2 linked regions of the Mariniflexile sp. TRM1-10 genome follow. The protein of the gene in region 2 interacts with the protein of the main gene of each other region in a pairwise test. Links are inferred from orthologs where the notes say so. Each region holds a gene or a part of one and is shown on either strand. Other genes may lie near its edges.

Region 1 (7,875 bases), 760 kb from region 2 along the record:
AGACGCCCATATTGTGGTTGCTGGCGGTATGGAAAACATGAGTTTGATTCCGCACTATTTATACGCTAGAACTGGTACAAAATTTGGACCTGCCTCTTTGATAGATGGCATGCAAAAAGACGGATTGGTAGATGCTTACGACCAAAATGCTATGGGTGTTTGCGCTGATGCTTGTGCTGCAGAATATAAATTTTCCCGTGAAGACCAAGATGCTTTTGCGATTCAATCATACAAACGTGCTGCGGCTGCTTGGGATGCCGGAAAATTTGATAATGAAATAGTACCTGTCGAAGTACCTCAACGACGCGGAGAACCCATTATAGTTAGCAAAGATGAAGAGTTCACTAATGTGATTTTAGATAAAATTCCACAATTGCGACCAGCCTTCTCAAAAGATGGTACCGTAACCGCTGCCAATGCCTCTACCATAAACGATGGTGCTGCTGCAGTGGTTTTAATGAGTAAAGAAAAAGCAAACGAACTTGGTTTAAAACCACTTGCCTCTATAAAAAGTTATGCCGATGCAGCCCACGAACCAGAATGGTTTACCACAGCACCCGCAAAAGCATTACCAAAAGCTTTAGATAAAGCAAGTATTAATATAAAAGACGTCGATTTTTTTGAGTTTAATGAAGCGTTTTCTGTTGTTGGATTAGCAAACATGAAAATCCTTGGGCTTAGCGATGCCAATGTAAACGTTAACGGTGGTGCGGTATCCCTTGGGCATCCACTTGGCTGCTCGGGTGCTAGAATCATTATCACATTACTGAATGTTTTACAACAAAACAATGCTAAAATCGGTGCAGCAGCTATTTGTAATGGCGGTGGCGGTGCATCTGCAATTATTATAGAACGCTAATTCATTTATTGTTTTTTATTGAATATTTATATGGTTTATTACTCTAATTTTTTGATCAAGAATATAAAGTTTAACGTGTTGTTGTATTTCAATATATAATTATCTAACAATCAATAATTATATATGCAATACGGAATTTGTAATTTAAGCATTGTACCCCTTAGGAACGAACCTACTGATACTAGCGAACTTGTTTCGCAAGTTTTATATGGTGATATTTTTAAAATATTAGAGCAACGTAAAAGCTGGAGCAAAATAAGACTTGATTTTGATAAATATGAAGGCTGGATTGACAACAAGCAGCTTTTAGAAATTACCGAAGAACAATACCAACAACTACATAAAGAAACCTTAAAACTTTCTATAGATTTGGTTGAATTTATTGAAGACAACAACCAACAATTACATCCCATTCTACTAGGTTCTTCCCTAAATGGCTTGTCCATTTTAAATCACAAACACGACGGCTCTGTAGTAGCAGGTAAAAAAGCCAAAGAAAACCTTATTAAAACCGCTTTTTTATATTTGAATTCGCCTTATTTATGGGGTGGAAAAACCCCTTTTGGTATTGATTGTTCGGGCTTTACACAAATGGTTTATAAACTTAATGGTTATAAATTATTACGAGATGCCTCACAACAAGCAACACAAGGCGACCCTTTAAGTTTTATTGAAGAAAGCGAACCTGGAGATTTAGCATTTTTTGATAACAACGAAGGTATTATTACCCATGTTGGCATTATTATGAGCGATAATTACATTATTCATGCACACGGAAAGGTTAGAATTGATAGATTAGACCACTCAGGCATTTATAATGTGGACAGTAAGAAACATACCCACAAACTTCGGGTTATTAAAAAAGTGATTTAAATATTTACGGTTAAAATCTTTTTGAATTTTATTTTTTCATAAAAAATATTCATACCATACGTTTTATATCATTTGATGAAACCTTTTAATAGTTCATCTTTTCTTCAAACGAAAAAACTAAAAATTACCTATAAAAAATGCCGCAAATTGCGGCATTTTATGTTAAATAAAGAAAATATCAAATTAGTTTGCTCCTTCTGCTTCTAAAGCATCTACTTTCGCTTTCATTTCTTTTTGCTTAGCAGTATCACCAAGAATACTATAAATATTCATTAATGTTTTTGCTGCACCCAAGTTTTTAGAATCGATTTCTAATGCTTTTGTTAAATAAGGAGCCGCATTTTTATATAAATCTTGACGTTGTGTTCTTAATTCGTCATAACGTAAATCGTCTTTTTTAGAACTGCCTAAACCGTTCATTTCTTTAATCATAGCTTCCTCTTTGGATAAAACTAAAGCTGCTAAATTTATATAAGCATTAGTATATTGTGGGTCTAATGCTATCGCTTTTTCATAATAAGCTTTTGCTTCTTCCGGTTGCCCAGACTCGGCTGCAATAACACCTAAATTATACTGTAATTCAGGATTGTTTGGATCCATTTGAGTCGCTTTTTCCAACAAAGCTTTAAACTCTTTCGTATTGCCTAATTTATAATGGATATTCGCTTCCGATAAAATTAAATTAACATCATCTGGACTTTCTGCTCTTGCTTCCTTCATGGCCGCTAAGGCTTTTTCATCGTCACCTTTGCTAATATAAATAAGCGCTACATTTTTTACAATTTCAGGTTTTTTAGACTCAGTCACTCGCTCTCCCGGGTCTTTATGGCTCTTCGCCTTAACATAAAGATCGCGTGTGTTTTTGTCTAAAATTTCTTCTTCTCCTGTTTCAACATTTGTTGCAAAATATTGTTTTTCAATACCTGTATAACCTAATTGCTTAAGTTCTTCATATAAATCTAGAGCCCTATCATATTCTTGAACATTCACAGCTGTTGCTGCTGCATAATATAGAAATAAAGTATCTTTTGTACTTAATCTATAGGCTTTTTCAAAATATTTAGAGGCTATTGAATAATCTTTACCTTCATAAGATTTATTTCCTTTAGTTAATATACCATTAACCATGGTTTGTTTTAATTCTGAAACCTCTGAAGCATATCCTTCTTTTACGTTTTCTAAACTTTTTAAAGCGGCATCAATATCGTCCATAGAGCCTGCACCGTCGGCATATAAAGCCTCAGCGTTTAAATAATAATATTGTGCTTTAAGTTTATCGTCCATAGAAGACATTAAAGCTTCTGCTTGTTTTAGAGCTGCCTTAGCTTCAGCATAGTTTTTTCCTTTTATAGCTTTTTCTACAGCTCTCAGTTCTTTTTTTTGTGCAAATGAAAATGCGCAAACCGAAAATGCCAAAGCTATGATAATCTGTTTCTTCATTTTAGTAATATTTATATTAATTTTCCGTATTGTTTTCTTCTAAACCGGTATCTAAGTTAGTATCAATAGTTGTGCCATCGTCTGTAACAGCAGTGTTTTCAATACCTTCTTCAGATCCATCTACTTCATCTTCATCGTGCATTACCTTAGCAACAGCAGCAATGGAATCGTTGTTTTTTAGATTGATTAATTTAACACCTTGGGTAGCTCTGCCCATCACCCTTAAATTTTTCACCTCTAATCTTATGGCTATTCCTGATTTATTGATAATCATTAAATCATCATTATCAGTAACATTTTTTATAGCAACTAATTTACCTGTTTTTTCTGTAATAGAAATGGTTTTCACACCTTTTCCTCCACGGTTCGTAATTCTATAAACAGGCTCTCCATCTTCTGGATCATCAATATATGTACGTTTTCCATAACCATTTTCTGAAACTACTAATACGGATTCTTCTTTCGGATTTTCAATAGTGACCATGCCTATTACTTCATCATTCTTGTCTGCAAGTGTAATACCTCTTACACCCGATGCACTACGACCCATTGGGCGTGTTTTGGCTTCCTCAAAGCGAATAGCCTTACCAGATTTAAGTGCCAACATGACTTGGCTCTCACCTGTAGTTAGTCTTGCTTCTAATAAAATATCGTCTTCTTTAATAGTAATAGCATTAATACCATTGGTTCTTGGACGTGAATATTGCTCTAAAGATGTCTTTTTAACCTGACCTTGTTTCGTAGCCATAATCACATAATGACTATTTATATATGCTTCATCTTTAAGATCTTGAGTACAAATAAATGCTTTTACGGTATCGTCTTGCTCAATATTTATTAAATTTTGAATGGCTCGACCTTTAGACGTTTTACTGCCTTCTGGAATTTCATAAACGCGCATCCAGAAACATTTTCCTTTTTGGGTAAAGAACAACATGTATTGGTGATTAGTCCCTACAAATAAATGCTCTAAGAAATCTTCATTTCTTGTGGTTGATGCTTTTTGACCAACCCCACCTCTATTCTGTGTTTTGTATTCAGATAACGACGTACGTTTAATATAGCCCGCATGTGAAATAGTAATCACTACTTTTTCATCAGGAATCATATCTTCAATACTTAAATCACCTCCTGCATATTCGATAGTTGAACGACGCTCATCGCCATATTTTTCTTTTACAACAGCTAATTCATCTTTAATAATCTCCATGCGACGCTCTTTTTTCTCTAAGATATCTTTTAAGTCGATGATGAGTTTCATGATGTCTTCATATTCAGAACGCAATTTATCTTGCTCTAAACCTGTAAGTTGGCGCAAACGCATCTCTACAATAGCTTTGGCCTGAATTTCTGAAAGTTCGAAACGTGTTATTAAGTTTTCTCTAGCTTCATCCGCATTTGCAGATGCTCTGATTATAGCAATGACTTCATCAATATTATCTGAAGCAATAATTAATCCTTCTAATATATGGGCACGCTCTTCTGCTTTACGCAACTCATAAGTAGTACGTCTTACAACAACTTCATGTCTGTGCTCAACAAAATAATGGATTAACTCTTTTAAGTTTAAAAGCTGTGGACGCCCTTTTACAAGTGCAATATTATTAACACTGAATGACGATTGTAGAGCTGTAAATTTGTAGAGTTTATTAAGAACGATGTTTGGTATCGCATCACGTTTTAAAACGTAAACAATACGCATCCCATTTCTATCCGATTCATCTCTAATGGTGGCAATACCTTCTAATTTTTTCTCATTTACCAAATCAGCAGTTTTTTTAATCATTTCTGCTTTATTAATTTGATAAGGTATTTCGGTTACAATAATACACTCACGCCCATGAACTTCTTCAATATTAGCTTTTCCACGTATTACAATTCTACCCCTACCTGTATGAAATGCTTCCTTAACACCATCGTACCCATAAATAGTACCTCCTGTTGGAAAATCCGGTGCTTTAACATGTTTAATTAACTCGTCTATTTCTATATCGTTATTTTCAATATATGCAATAGTTCCATTAACGACTTCCGTTAAATTATGGGGTGGCATATTGGTTGCCATACCTACCGCAATACCAGAAGCACCATTTACTAAAAGCCCCGGAATACGAGTTGGTAAAACAGTTGGTTCTTGTAAAGTATCGTCAAAATTTAATTTGTGGTCAACGGTTTCCTTGTCAATATCTGCCAACATGTCTTCCGATATCTTACGCATACGTGCCTCTGTATAACGCATAGCTGCAGGACTATCTCCATCTATAGAACCAAAGTTTCCTTGTCCGTCAATTAACATATATCGCAAACTCCATTCTTGAGCCATACGTACCATGGCATCATAAACCGATGTATCGCCATGTGGGTGGTATTTACCCAAAACTTCTCCAACTATTCTTGCCGACTTTTTGTGTGCGCCTGTTGCTCTAACCCCTAGTTCGTGCATGCCAAAAAGCACACGCCTATGAACTGGCTTCAACCCGTCTCTTACATCTGGTAAAGCACGTGACACAATGACCGACATTGAATAATCAATGTAAGCCGTTTTCATCTCATCTTCAATATTAATAGGGATCAATTTTTCTCCTTCTGCCATAAATAATTTAATTAAGTTTTATGAGTTTTTCAAAACATGCTAATATACGTATTTCAATAGTTATGGTAAATCATTATATACCATTTTTTCGTGTTTTTTTATTAACAATTATACCTGCTTTTTTCGTTAATAAATATGCTATGCAAAATTTTGATTTTATAAAGATTTTTTCGTCAATTAGCAACTTTCATATGTAAATATTAATTATTTTTTAAAAGTCATATGGTATCGCTTTGTTTTCTGTGGTGTTTTTTTTGCAAAAAACTTCTTGCTAATGGCGATTTCACATATTTTAAGGTATAGTTTTTGCCGTTGGTAAAATGTTTTAGTATTTTTAATGCAGAAAGGACACTAATTATGGATGATAATTTTTCCCCAAGAGTAAAAGATGTAATTGCTTATAGCAAAGAAGAAGCATTACGACTAGGTCACGATTTTATTGGGACAGAGCACTTAATGCTTGGGCTTTTACGTGATGGCGATGGTAAGGCTATAAATATTTTAAATGCGTTGGATGTAGATTTAAACCATCTAAGACGCAAAGTAGAAATATTAAGTCCTGCTAACCCAAATATTTCGGTAGCTTCAAATCAAAAAAAGAACCTACATCTTACTAGGCAAGCAGAACGCGCTTTAAAAACAACGTTTTTAGAAGCCAAACTATTTCAAAGCACTTCTATAAATACAGCCCATTTGTTGCTTTGTATTTTAAGAAATGAAAACGACCCCACTACCAAGCTTTTAAATAAGCTTAAAGTTGATTACGACAACGTTAAAGAACAATTCAAATTTATGATAACAAACGATAACGAATATATAGAACCAAAAGCAGAATCATTTCAAGATGATGATTCCCATACGGAAGACGATGCGTCAAAAGATATTTTTAATTCGCCAACGAGCAAAACAAACAAAAAGTCCAAAACACCTGTTTTAGATAATTTTGGCCGTGATTTAACAGTTCTTGCTGAAGAAGGTAAATTAGATCCTGTGGTTGGCAGGGAAAAAGAAATTGAACGGGTTTCTCAAATTTTAAGTAGAAGAAAGAAAAACAATCCGCTTTTAATTGGCGAGCCGGGTGTCGGCAAATCGGCCATCGCCGAAGGTTTGGCACTTCGAATTGTTAAACGAAAAGTTTCAAGAATTCTATTCAACAAACGTGTTGTTACGCTAGATCTGGCAAGTTTAGTTGCTGGAACCAAATACCGCGGACAGTTTGAAGAACGCATGAAAGCGGTTATGAATGAACTTGAAAAAAATAACGATGTTATTTTGTTTATCGACGAAATCCACACCATTGTTGGAGCTGGTGGCGCGACCGGCAGTTTAGACGCATCGAACATGTTCAAACCGGCCCTGGCACGTGGCGAAATCCAATGTATTGGTGCTACAACTTTAGATGAATACAGACAATATATTGAAAAAGACGGTGCTTTGGAACGTCGTTTTCAAAAGGTCATTGTTGAACCAACTACGGTTGCGGAAACTATTGAAATCCTCTACAATATTAAAGCAAAATATGAAGAGCATCACAACGTTGATTATACCCCTGAAGCTATTGAAGCTTGTGTGAAATTAACGAATCGTTATATGACGGAGCGTTTCCTTCCAGACAAAGCTATTGATGCTTTAGATGAAGCCGGATCGCGTGTTCATATCACAAATATTGAGGTGCCAAAACAAATTATTGAGCTTGAGAAACAACTTGAAACGGTAAAAGAAACAAAAAATTCGGTTGTTAAAAAGCAAAAATATGAGGAAGCCGCTAAACTTAGAGACGATGAAAAACGTCTTGAAAAAGAATTAGCCATAGCCCAAGAAAAATGGGAAGAAGACACCAAACAACATCGTGAAGTTGTTACCGAAGACAATGTTGCCGATGTCGTTTCAATGATGACGGGAATTCCTGTAAACAGAATTGCCCAAACCGAAATTAATAAATTGGCCGAGTTACCAAAACTTATTAAAGGTAAAGTTATTGGTCAAGATGATGCTGTTGCGAAGGTTGTAAAAGCTATTCAACGTAATCGTGCAGGACTTAAAGACCCTAACAAACCCATTGGTTCGTTTATATTTTTAGGTCAAACAGGCGTTGGTAAAACACAATTAG
Region 2 (7,721 bases):
CATTATATCGTGTCTTTTAAGAAGTTAGCAAACTTCAAAACAAGTTCGTCATTATTTTTTGCTGCCGTTATTTGCAAGCCAGTTTCCGTGCCTTGTGGTACAGTTAAGGTTGGTAATTGCCCTAAACTAAACCCAACGGTGTAAGCATCGCTTAAATACATGGCAAGCGGATCTTTTAAACTATCACCAATTTTTGGTGGTGTGCTTGGTGTTACAGGCGATATGATGATATCGACTTCCTTAAAATCATTTTCAAAATTTTCGGAAATAGCATCGCGTAAAGCCAATCCTTTTAAATAAATTTCATCTGAAAATCCTTGAGACAATACTTGGTTGCCACCAACAATACGGCGTTTTGTTTCTTCTGAAAAGTTTTCAGAACGTGTAATGGCATACGATTCCTTTAGGTTTTTATCCTCAATACGATGGCCGTAATTGCTGCCATCCAATCGTGATAAGTTAGAAGCCGTTTCGGCCATTGCCAAGGTGTAATAAGTCGAAACTAAAATATCGGATTTAAAGAAATCAAGTTCCTTAACAACAATACCTTTGGCTTTTATTTTTTCTATAGCATCTAAAAAATCAGCTTTGATTTTAGAATCAATCGCTTCATTTTCAATAAAGTTCTTGAAATAGCCAACGGTTTTAATGCCTTCAGCATTTGAAATGGTTTCTTTTGTAATTTCCGAGGAAGCGTAAGTGGTTTGGTCTTTAACGTCTTTGCCACTCATCACGTTCAATACGATACGGATATCCTCAACCGATTTGGCGATAGGGCCCACACAATCTGTTGATGATGCATACGCCATCAAACCGTAACGCGAAATACGCCCGTAAGTCGGTTTTAAACCATACACATGGTTGTAGCCTGCAGGTTGACGCACCGAACCTCCGGTGTCGCCACCAATGGAAAATACAGTGTAATCTTTAGCGACATTCACAGCGGATCCACCACTGGAACCACCACCCACCAAATTGGGGTTGATAGCGTTTTTCACAGCACCGAAAATGGTATTTTCACTCGAAGAGCCATGACCAAAACTATCACAATTCTCTTTGACAATAGGAATCGCACCAGCATCCAATAATTTTTGAATGGCTGTTGCTGTGTAAGCCGATTTATAATTTTTTAATAACTGAGAGCTCGCCGTTGTGTAAGTGCCTTGCAGCATATACACGTCTTTAATCCCAAAAGGAATGCCCTCCAATAGACCAATAGGTTCTCCGTTTGCTATTTTGGTATCTACTTTAGTAGCTAATTCTAATGCTAAAGAATCTAACAAAGTGTTAACGGTGTTGTTGGTGTTGGCCTTTAGTAGATCTAATTTTTCTTGGATTAACGCTGTGCAAGAAATTTCCTTATTCATCAATTGCTGATGAAGTTGTTTTATTTGAGAGTCCATAATTATTCTTCTATAACTTTAGAAACTACCAAATAGCCATTCTTTTTTTTGGGGAAGTTTTCGATAATGATTTGTTTCTCAATGGCAGAACTTTCAATCACGACATCGTCTCTTAAATCGTTTAACGACACGGCATTATTATGATTATTATTAAAAGAGTTATTATTTGTAGGTTGTGCATTTTTAATCACATCAAATAATTTGTTCACCGCCTCGCTGGGCTGTGCTCCTTTAATACTCGACAATATGTCGACTGTCATAATTTTACTCATGTCTTACCTTTTTTAGATTAAAAAAAGCCTTCCGTATTTGGAAGGCTTTATATATTTTCAAACAATAACCTTCCGACCCTAAAAATTAGGATTATTGAAATTATTATTGTTATTAATTGTCATTATATGGTTTTTTACACACCAAATATATACAGAAATAATATATCAAGCACTATTTTTTCTTATATCCTATTTTATATTGTCAAATTAGTAAAAAAAATGAGGATAAATTGAAAGTTCCTTAAATATATCTGAGTTTAATTAATACTTAAGAGACTGTTTGAATTTTGTTGGGAAATTATTAAAGGGTCAATAAAAAACACTTTTTTAATTTAAAGAATTCCTCGGGGCTTGTTTCGCAGTTCGGTTTGCTCGTGCCCGCTTTAATCTCTCCTCAAGGAGAGGTCAAAACTGCCCAAAAGGCAGTTCCGGGTAAGGTGAAATAAAGTCAAAATACATATCGAAATTTAGGTTTTAAGCCGCTTTTGGTTTTTTGGTTTGTTTGAAGAGGGCGAAATCAGCTAAAATCGATTTTAAGGCACTTTTTAGACGATTTAAGACACTTTTAAGTAATTAACAAATGTTGATAATTTCAATTTATAATCGATAAAAAACTTTAAAAAAGCAGTGTGGTTTTGTATATTTGTAAGTATCCTGAAATGATGCGCAAGTGTCATTTTTTTTATGAATTTTAATTAAAAAGATAACAATAAATGAAGGAAGAATTTAATAAGCACAATTATTCAGCAGACAGTATTCAGGCGTTAGAAGGCATGGAGCATGTACGTATGCGTCCGTCTATGTACATTGGAGATGTTGGTACAAGAGGACTGCACCATTTAGTTTATGAGGTTGTTGATAATTCGATTGATGAAGCACTCGCTGGGCATTGTAATAATATTACGGTAATAATTAATGAAGATAATTCGATAACCACCGAAGATGATGGTCGTGGTATCCCCGTAGATTTACATAAAAAAGAAGGTGTTTCGGCTCTAGAGGTTGTTATGACTAAAATTGGAGCAGGAGGTAAGTTTGATAAAGATTCCTATAAAGTATCTGGTGGTTTGCATGGCGTAGGGGTGAGTTGTGTGAATGCTTTGTCTGAACATTTACGAGCTACAGTTTACAGAGACGGAAAAATTTACGAGCAAGAATACGAGCGTGGTAAAGCCATGTATCCTGTTAAACAAATTGGTGAAACCGATAAAAGAGGAACGACCGTTACTTTTAAGCCTGACGGAACTATTTTTACACAAACCCTAGAGTATAGTTATGATACTTTAGCGAGTAGAATGCGTGAGTTGGCTTATTTAAATAAAGGTATTACCATTCATTTAGTTGATAAAAGAGCGACTAAAGAAGATGGTTCTTTTGAAGGAGAAACGTTTTATTCTGAAGAAGGTTTAAAAGAGTTTATCAAGTTTTTAGATGGCAATAGAGAGCCTTTAATGAAAGACGTTATTGCGTTTGAAGGCGAGAAAAACGGGGTTCCTGTTGAAGTTGCGATGGTTTATAACACCTCGTATGCCGAAAACTTGCACTCGTATGTAAACAATATTAATACACATGAAGGTGGGACGCATTTGTCTGGATTCCGCCGTGGGTTAACGATGACTTTAAAGAAGTATGCAGACGAATCTGGCTTACTTAAAAATTTAAAATTCGAAATTGCCGGTGATGATTTCCGTGAAGGTTTGACCGCCATCATTTCGGTAAAAGTTCAAGAACCACAATTTGAAGGACAAACCAAAACCAAATTAGGAAACCGAGAAGTGTCTGCTTCGGTAAGTCAGGCCGTTTCTGAAATGCTGACCGATTATTTGGAAGAACATCCAGACGATGCTAAAATCATTGTGCAAAAAGTGATATTGGCGGCACAAGCGCGTCATGCAGCTCAAAAAGCACGTGAGATGGTTCAGCGTAAAACCGTTATGAGTATTGGTGGTTTGCCTGGTAAATTAAGTGACTGTTCGGAACAAGATCCTTCAAAATGTGAAGTATTTCTTGTAGAGGGAGATTCGGCAGGTGGAACTGCAAAACAAGGTCGTGATAGAGCATTTCAAGCAATTCTTCCGCTTCGTGGAAAAATCTTGAATGTTGAAAAAGCCATGGTTCACAAAGTATTTGAAAACGAAGAGATTAAAAACATCTTTACAGCTTTAGGTGTAACCATCGGAACGGAAGAAGATAGTAAAGCACTTAACCTTTCTAAATTGCGTTACCATAAAGTTGTTATTATGTGTGATGCCGATATTGATGGTAGCCATATTGCAACTTTAATATTGACATTCTTCTTTAGATATATGAAAGAATTAATAGAGAACGGTCATATTTATATTGCAACGCCTCCTTTATATTTAGTTAAAAAAGGAAATAAAAAAGCATATGCTTGGAGTGATAAAGAGCGTGATACTATAGCTGAAGAGATGGGAGGCAGTGTAAGCATCCAACGTTATAAAGGTCTTGGAGAAATGAATGCAGAGCAACTTTGGGATACCACTATGAATCCTGAGTTTAGAACCATGCGTTTAGTTCAAATAGATAACGGTACGGAGGCCGATAGAATCTTCTCGATGCTTATGGGTGATGAAGTGCCACCTCGTAGGGATTTTATTGAAAAGAATGCTGTTTATGCTAAAATTGATGCTTAAATCTAAATAATTCCCCGAAGGCTCAGCCTCGGGGTGTCCAATTCACCTCTCCTTTGGAGGAGAGGTCAGAACTGCCCGAAAAGGCAAGTTCTGGGTGAGGTAAAATACAAAATTTCGGTTTTTGACCCTGAGGTCAAAAATGAAACAGGCGAAATACCTCTATGGCTCTGCCTCGAGGATAGTCTGTTTCAAGAAATTTTTTATTAAAATTCTAAATTATATAAAAAAATGCCGTTTCAATGGAAGCGGCATTTTTTTATATCTATCTATTGATTAAAAATCGAACCCAATAGAGAATTGCCAAACACGGTTTTTAGGATTGCCTTCATCGTAAACACTACCTAACCCTAAATGGTATCTAACACCTAAGGACACGCCAGATTCCGTTTTAAAACCAGCGCCAAAGTTCATGCCCCAATCAAAATTTTGTGGGTCGAATTCTTGAGAGGTATCAAATAATCCAAAACTGCTATCAAATTCTTCTTTGTGAGAGACTGCTAATCCTACTTGAGGACCCACTTCTAAAAAGAATGCTTCGTCTGGGTAAAGTTTTAGCATTAATGGCATGTTTACATAGTCTAATTTTTGGGTGAAAGTGCCCCCATTATCTTTTAATTCATAACCCTGTTGAGAGTATAGTAGTTCTACTTGCAGAGCCACGCTTTCCGATAAAAACGATTCGCCATAAAAACCAATATGAAACGAATGTCTTTGTCCGGTTTCGGTTTCACCATCAAAACTTACTGCAGCCAAATTATAACCACCTTTAAGTCCTGCGTTGGATTTTTGTGTTTGTGCATTTGATGTTAATGCGATTGTAAGGATACATACTATTTTGAAAATTGTTTTCATCTGTTTGTTTTTAGAGTTATAAGGTTATGAAGTTATAAGGTTATGAAGTTATAAGGTTATGGGGTTATGAGGTTATGAGGTTTCAAAGTTTCTTGGCTCTTGGCTCTTGAATCCATAATCCATAATCTATAATCCATCAATTATAAATTTATTTTATTTACCACCATTCGCCTGTAAATCGGCAATGCATTGGGCATCTAACTCAGGTGCGGAATTTGCACCAATTAAATTATCTAAACCAGCGCCGCTTTCGACAGACCAGTGCATTAAGCAGCTTTCAACATTACAATGCTTAGCGTGTTCGGTGTCTTCATGATTGTCTACCATGTTTGCCCCTAAATTGGTGAGCCCTAAAATATGACCAAATTCATGGGAGATTACAGTTGTTTCTAAAATAGTTCGGTTGGGTTCAAATGGGCTATTACTTAAATCTTGAATAGTTTCTTCATAAATTACAAATGACGTGTTTCTATAGGCCGTTCCTAAAACCATGCCCGAATCGGTATTGTTTGCAGATTCGCCATCTGCAAAAAAGGCCCAAACGGCTATTTGACTGCTTGTGTTGTATTTAGTACGGTTAGCATCTTCTATGGTAATGATTTCTTGATTTGTGTATGGGGCGTTTCCGGGAGAAGCAATGGCTCTTTTTTCAACAGTAATGCCATGAGGTTTAAACGTTCTTGTTTCTAAAAAACTAACAAAGTTATTGATGCTGCTTTGGGTGGGTTCAAAACCTTCAACATAAACCAATTCAATGACCATACTTTTAAAAGTAGTATCTGATAGTAAATCGTTTGAAGAGCTTCCCGTGTTTTTTTGATTAGCTAATTTAGTGTTGGTTGCGTTTTCGTTATCAGCGGTGTCTTCTTTTGAACAAGAAACCAAAAAGCCAAAAACCAATAGCAATGTTATTATTTTTTTCATTTGTTTTTTTTAAGTTGCAAAGTTGCAAAGTTGCAAAGTTGCAAAGTTTAAAAGTTTCTAAGTTTTAAAGTTTCTTGCTTCTCTTTTCTTTTCTCTCTTCTTTTTTTCTTTTTTCTCTTTTTAAAATAAGCAGCTGTCAGTTTCCCGACAGCTGCTTCACCATAAACACTATGGCAACCAACCAAAAATCAAGTAGGTACTAAATTTGGGACAAAACCAATGTTACTGCAGCATTTGTCGTGCTTTTTAATGAAATGGATGTGTTACTAAAACTGGTTACTTCCCATGTGTTATTTAATAAACTAAATGTGGCATTACCTGTAAAAGTCAGGTCTAAATACACTTCAGTTTCAGAGGCTACTTCATAGGTACCTTCTATATCATTTGCTAGTGCATTCACTTTATCTTCTGCTACACACGATAAATCGTTTGCGAAATCTATAGCGTAATTAGCGTAGTCGGAAGTTTTGTCGATGCCAGCATTTACAAATGATTGTACTTTAAAGCTTCCTTCAACTAAAATAGTTTCTAAGTTATTTGCTTGGTCTTCTGCTTCATCTTCAGCATCTTCAATACCTAAACAATCTTCAATGCTAGCTTGTAAATCTAAATCGCTAGTTAGTGTTACCGTTGTGCTATCTGATAAAGTAGCGGTAATAGGATAGTTTATTGCAAATAATTCTGTGTTGTCCATATCATTCATATACGCATATAATTGTTGTTCGGTTTCAATAACCACACTTCCGGTTTGCTCCAAACTTAAACTATAGGTTAAAATTGTTATGGGGAAATTGATGTCTAAACAAGAAATAGCATCTTCTCCGGCAGCTTCAGCAGTTTCACAGGCATCAATAATAGCATCGTATTCTCCTTGATTTGTAACAACCACTTCGGTGTAATTACTTAATCGCACACTAAAAGGGAATTCCAGTGTCACGGTGTCATCATCATTAATAAGCTCACCTAAAATATTTAAAACAATTTGATAATCAGATTGACTTATAATGCTCACTTCGGTGCCATTTACCGTTGCAACAACAGGTAATAATATAGATGAACAAGATGCGCCATCTAAAAAGTCGTCAAAACTTCCATCATACATAGAACTACGCTCTAGGTTGCTCGCAGTTTCAGAATTTGAATTATTGGTGTTTGGGTTTTGCCCATTCTCACTATCAATTTCATCTTGACATGATGTAAAAGTTAATAAGGCTGTTAAAGCTAAACTTGTAATAAATCTTAAATTTTTCATGATAATAATTTTTTTGGGTTTTAATATTTTCTTTTTCATAGCGATCTTTTCGCCTTTGTTTTAGTAAGACAACTACATTTTATTTTACCCTACCATATTTTAAACGTCATTTTTAAATTTAGGTATACCATAGCTAAAATATATAAAGTTAAAATTACGATTATAGTGTTTTTTACTATTTTATAAATGGAATCTTGTTTCACAATTATTAACCTATGTTATCTTACATCATTAAGACAACTTAAACTATTTTTACCCTACTTTTGTAGAAATCTTTATTTTTAAAGCCTCAAAAAACCTATATAAATGGATGAGAATAAACTTTGTGAAGAAACTTATTTTAATACTTTTTATTTAGAGCATG

Evidence for each region. The genes of interacting proteins can lie anywhere in the genome.
Region 1: the proteins of gyrB (region 2) and gyrA interact in binary tests that used the Escherichia coli proteins (3 or more experiments, as listed by UniProt). The link is inferred for Mariniflexile sp. TRM1-10 from one-to-one orthologs.

What each region holds. Positions count from the first base shown.
Region 1 is NZ_CP022985.1:3,448,522-3,456,396, reverse strand. The notes cover bases 2,978-6,112. They hold gyrA (DNA gyrase subunit A), read right to left. Parts: upstream 5,766-6,112; coding sequence 3,189-5,765; downstream 2,978-3,188. Other genes in these bases: CJ739_RS14585 (tetratricopeptide repeat protein), read right to left, coding at 2,978-3,172. Outside these bases: CJ739_RS14595 (acetyl-CoA C-acyltransferase), read left to right, coding at 1-859; CJ739_RS14590 (C40 family peptidase), read left to right, coding at 983-1,732; more of CJ739_RS14585, read right to left, coding at 1,916-2,977; CJ739_RS14575 (ATP-dependent Clp protease ATP-binding subunit), read left to right, coding at 6,123-7,875. UniProt on the Escherichia coli protein: A type II topoisomerase that negatively supercoils closed circular double-stranded (ds) DNA in an ATP-dependent manner to maintain chromosomes in an underwound state.
Region 2 is NZ_CP022985.1:2,687,955-2,695,675, forward strand. The notes cover bases 1,878-4,858. They hold gyrB (DNA topoisomerase (ATP-hydrolyzing) subunit B), read left to right. Parts: upstream 1,878-2,388; coding sequence 2,389-4,329; downstream 4,330-4,858. Other genes in these bases: CJ739_RS11410 (porin family protein), read right to left, coding at 4,603-4,858. In the rest of the region: gatB/aspS (bifunctional amidotransferase subunit GatB/aspartate--tRNA ligase AspS), read right to left, coding at 1-3; CJ739_RS11395 (amidase family protein), read right to left, coding at 3-1,403; CJ739_RS11400 (Asp-tRNA(Asn)/Glu-tRNA(Gln) amidotransferase subunit GatC), read right to left, coding at 1,406-1,675; more of CJ739_RS11410, read right to left, coding at 4,859-5,181; CJ739_RS11415 (zinc metalloprotease), read right to left, coding at 5,335-6,105; CJ739_RS11420 (hypothetical protein), read right to left, coding at 6,305-7,357; CJ739_RS11425 (RNA polymerase sigma factor), read left to right, coding at 7,664-7,721. UniProt on the Escherichia coli protein: DNA gyrase negatively supercoils closed circular double-stranded DNA in an ATP-dependent manner to maintain chromosomes in an underwound state.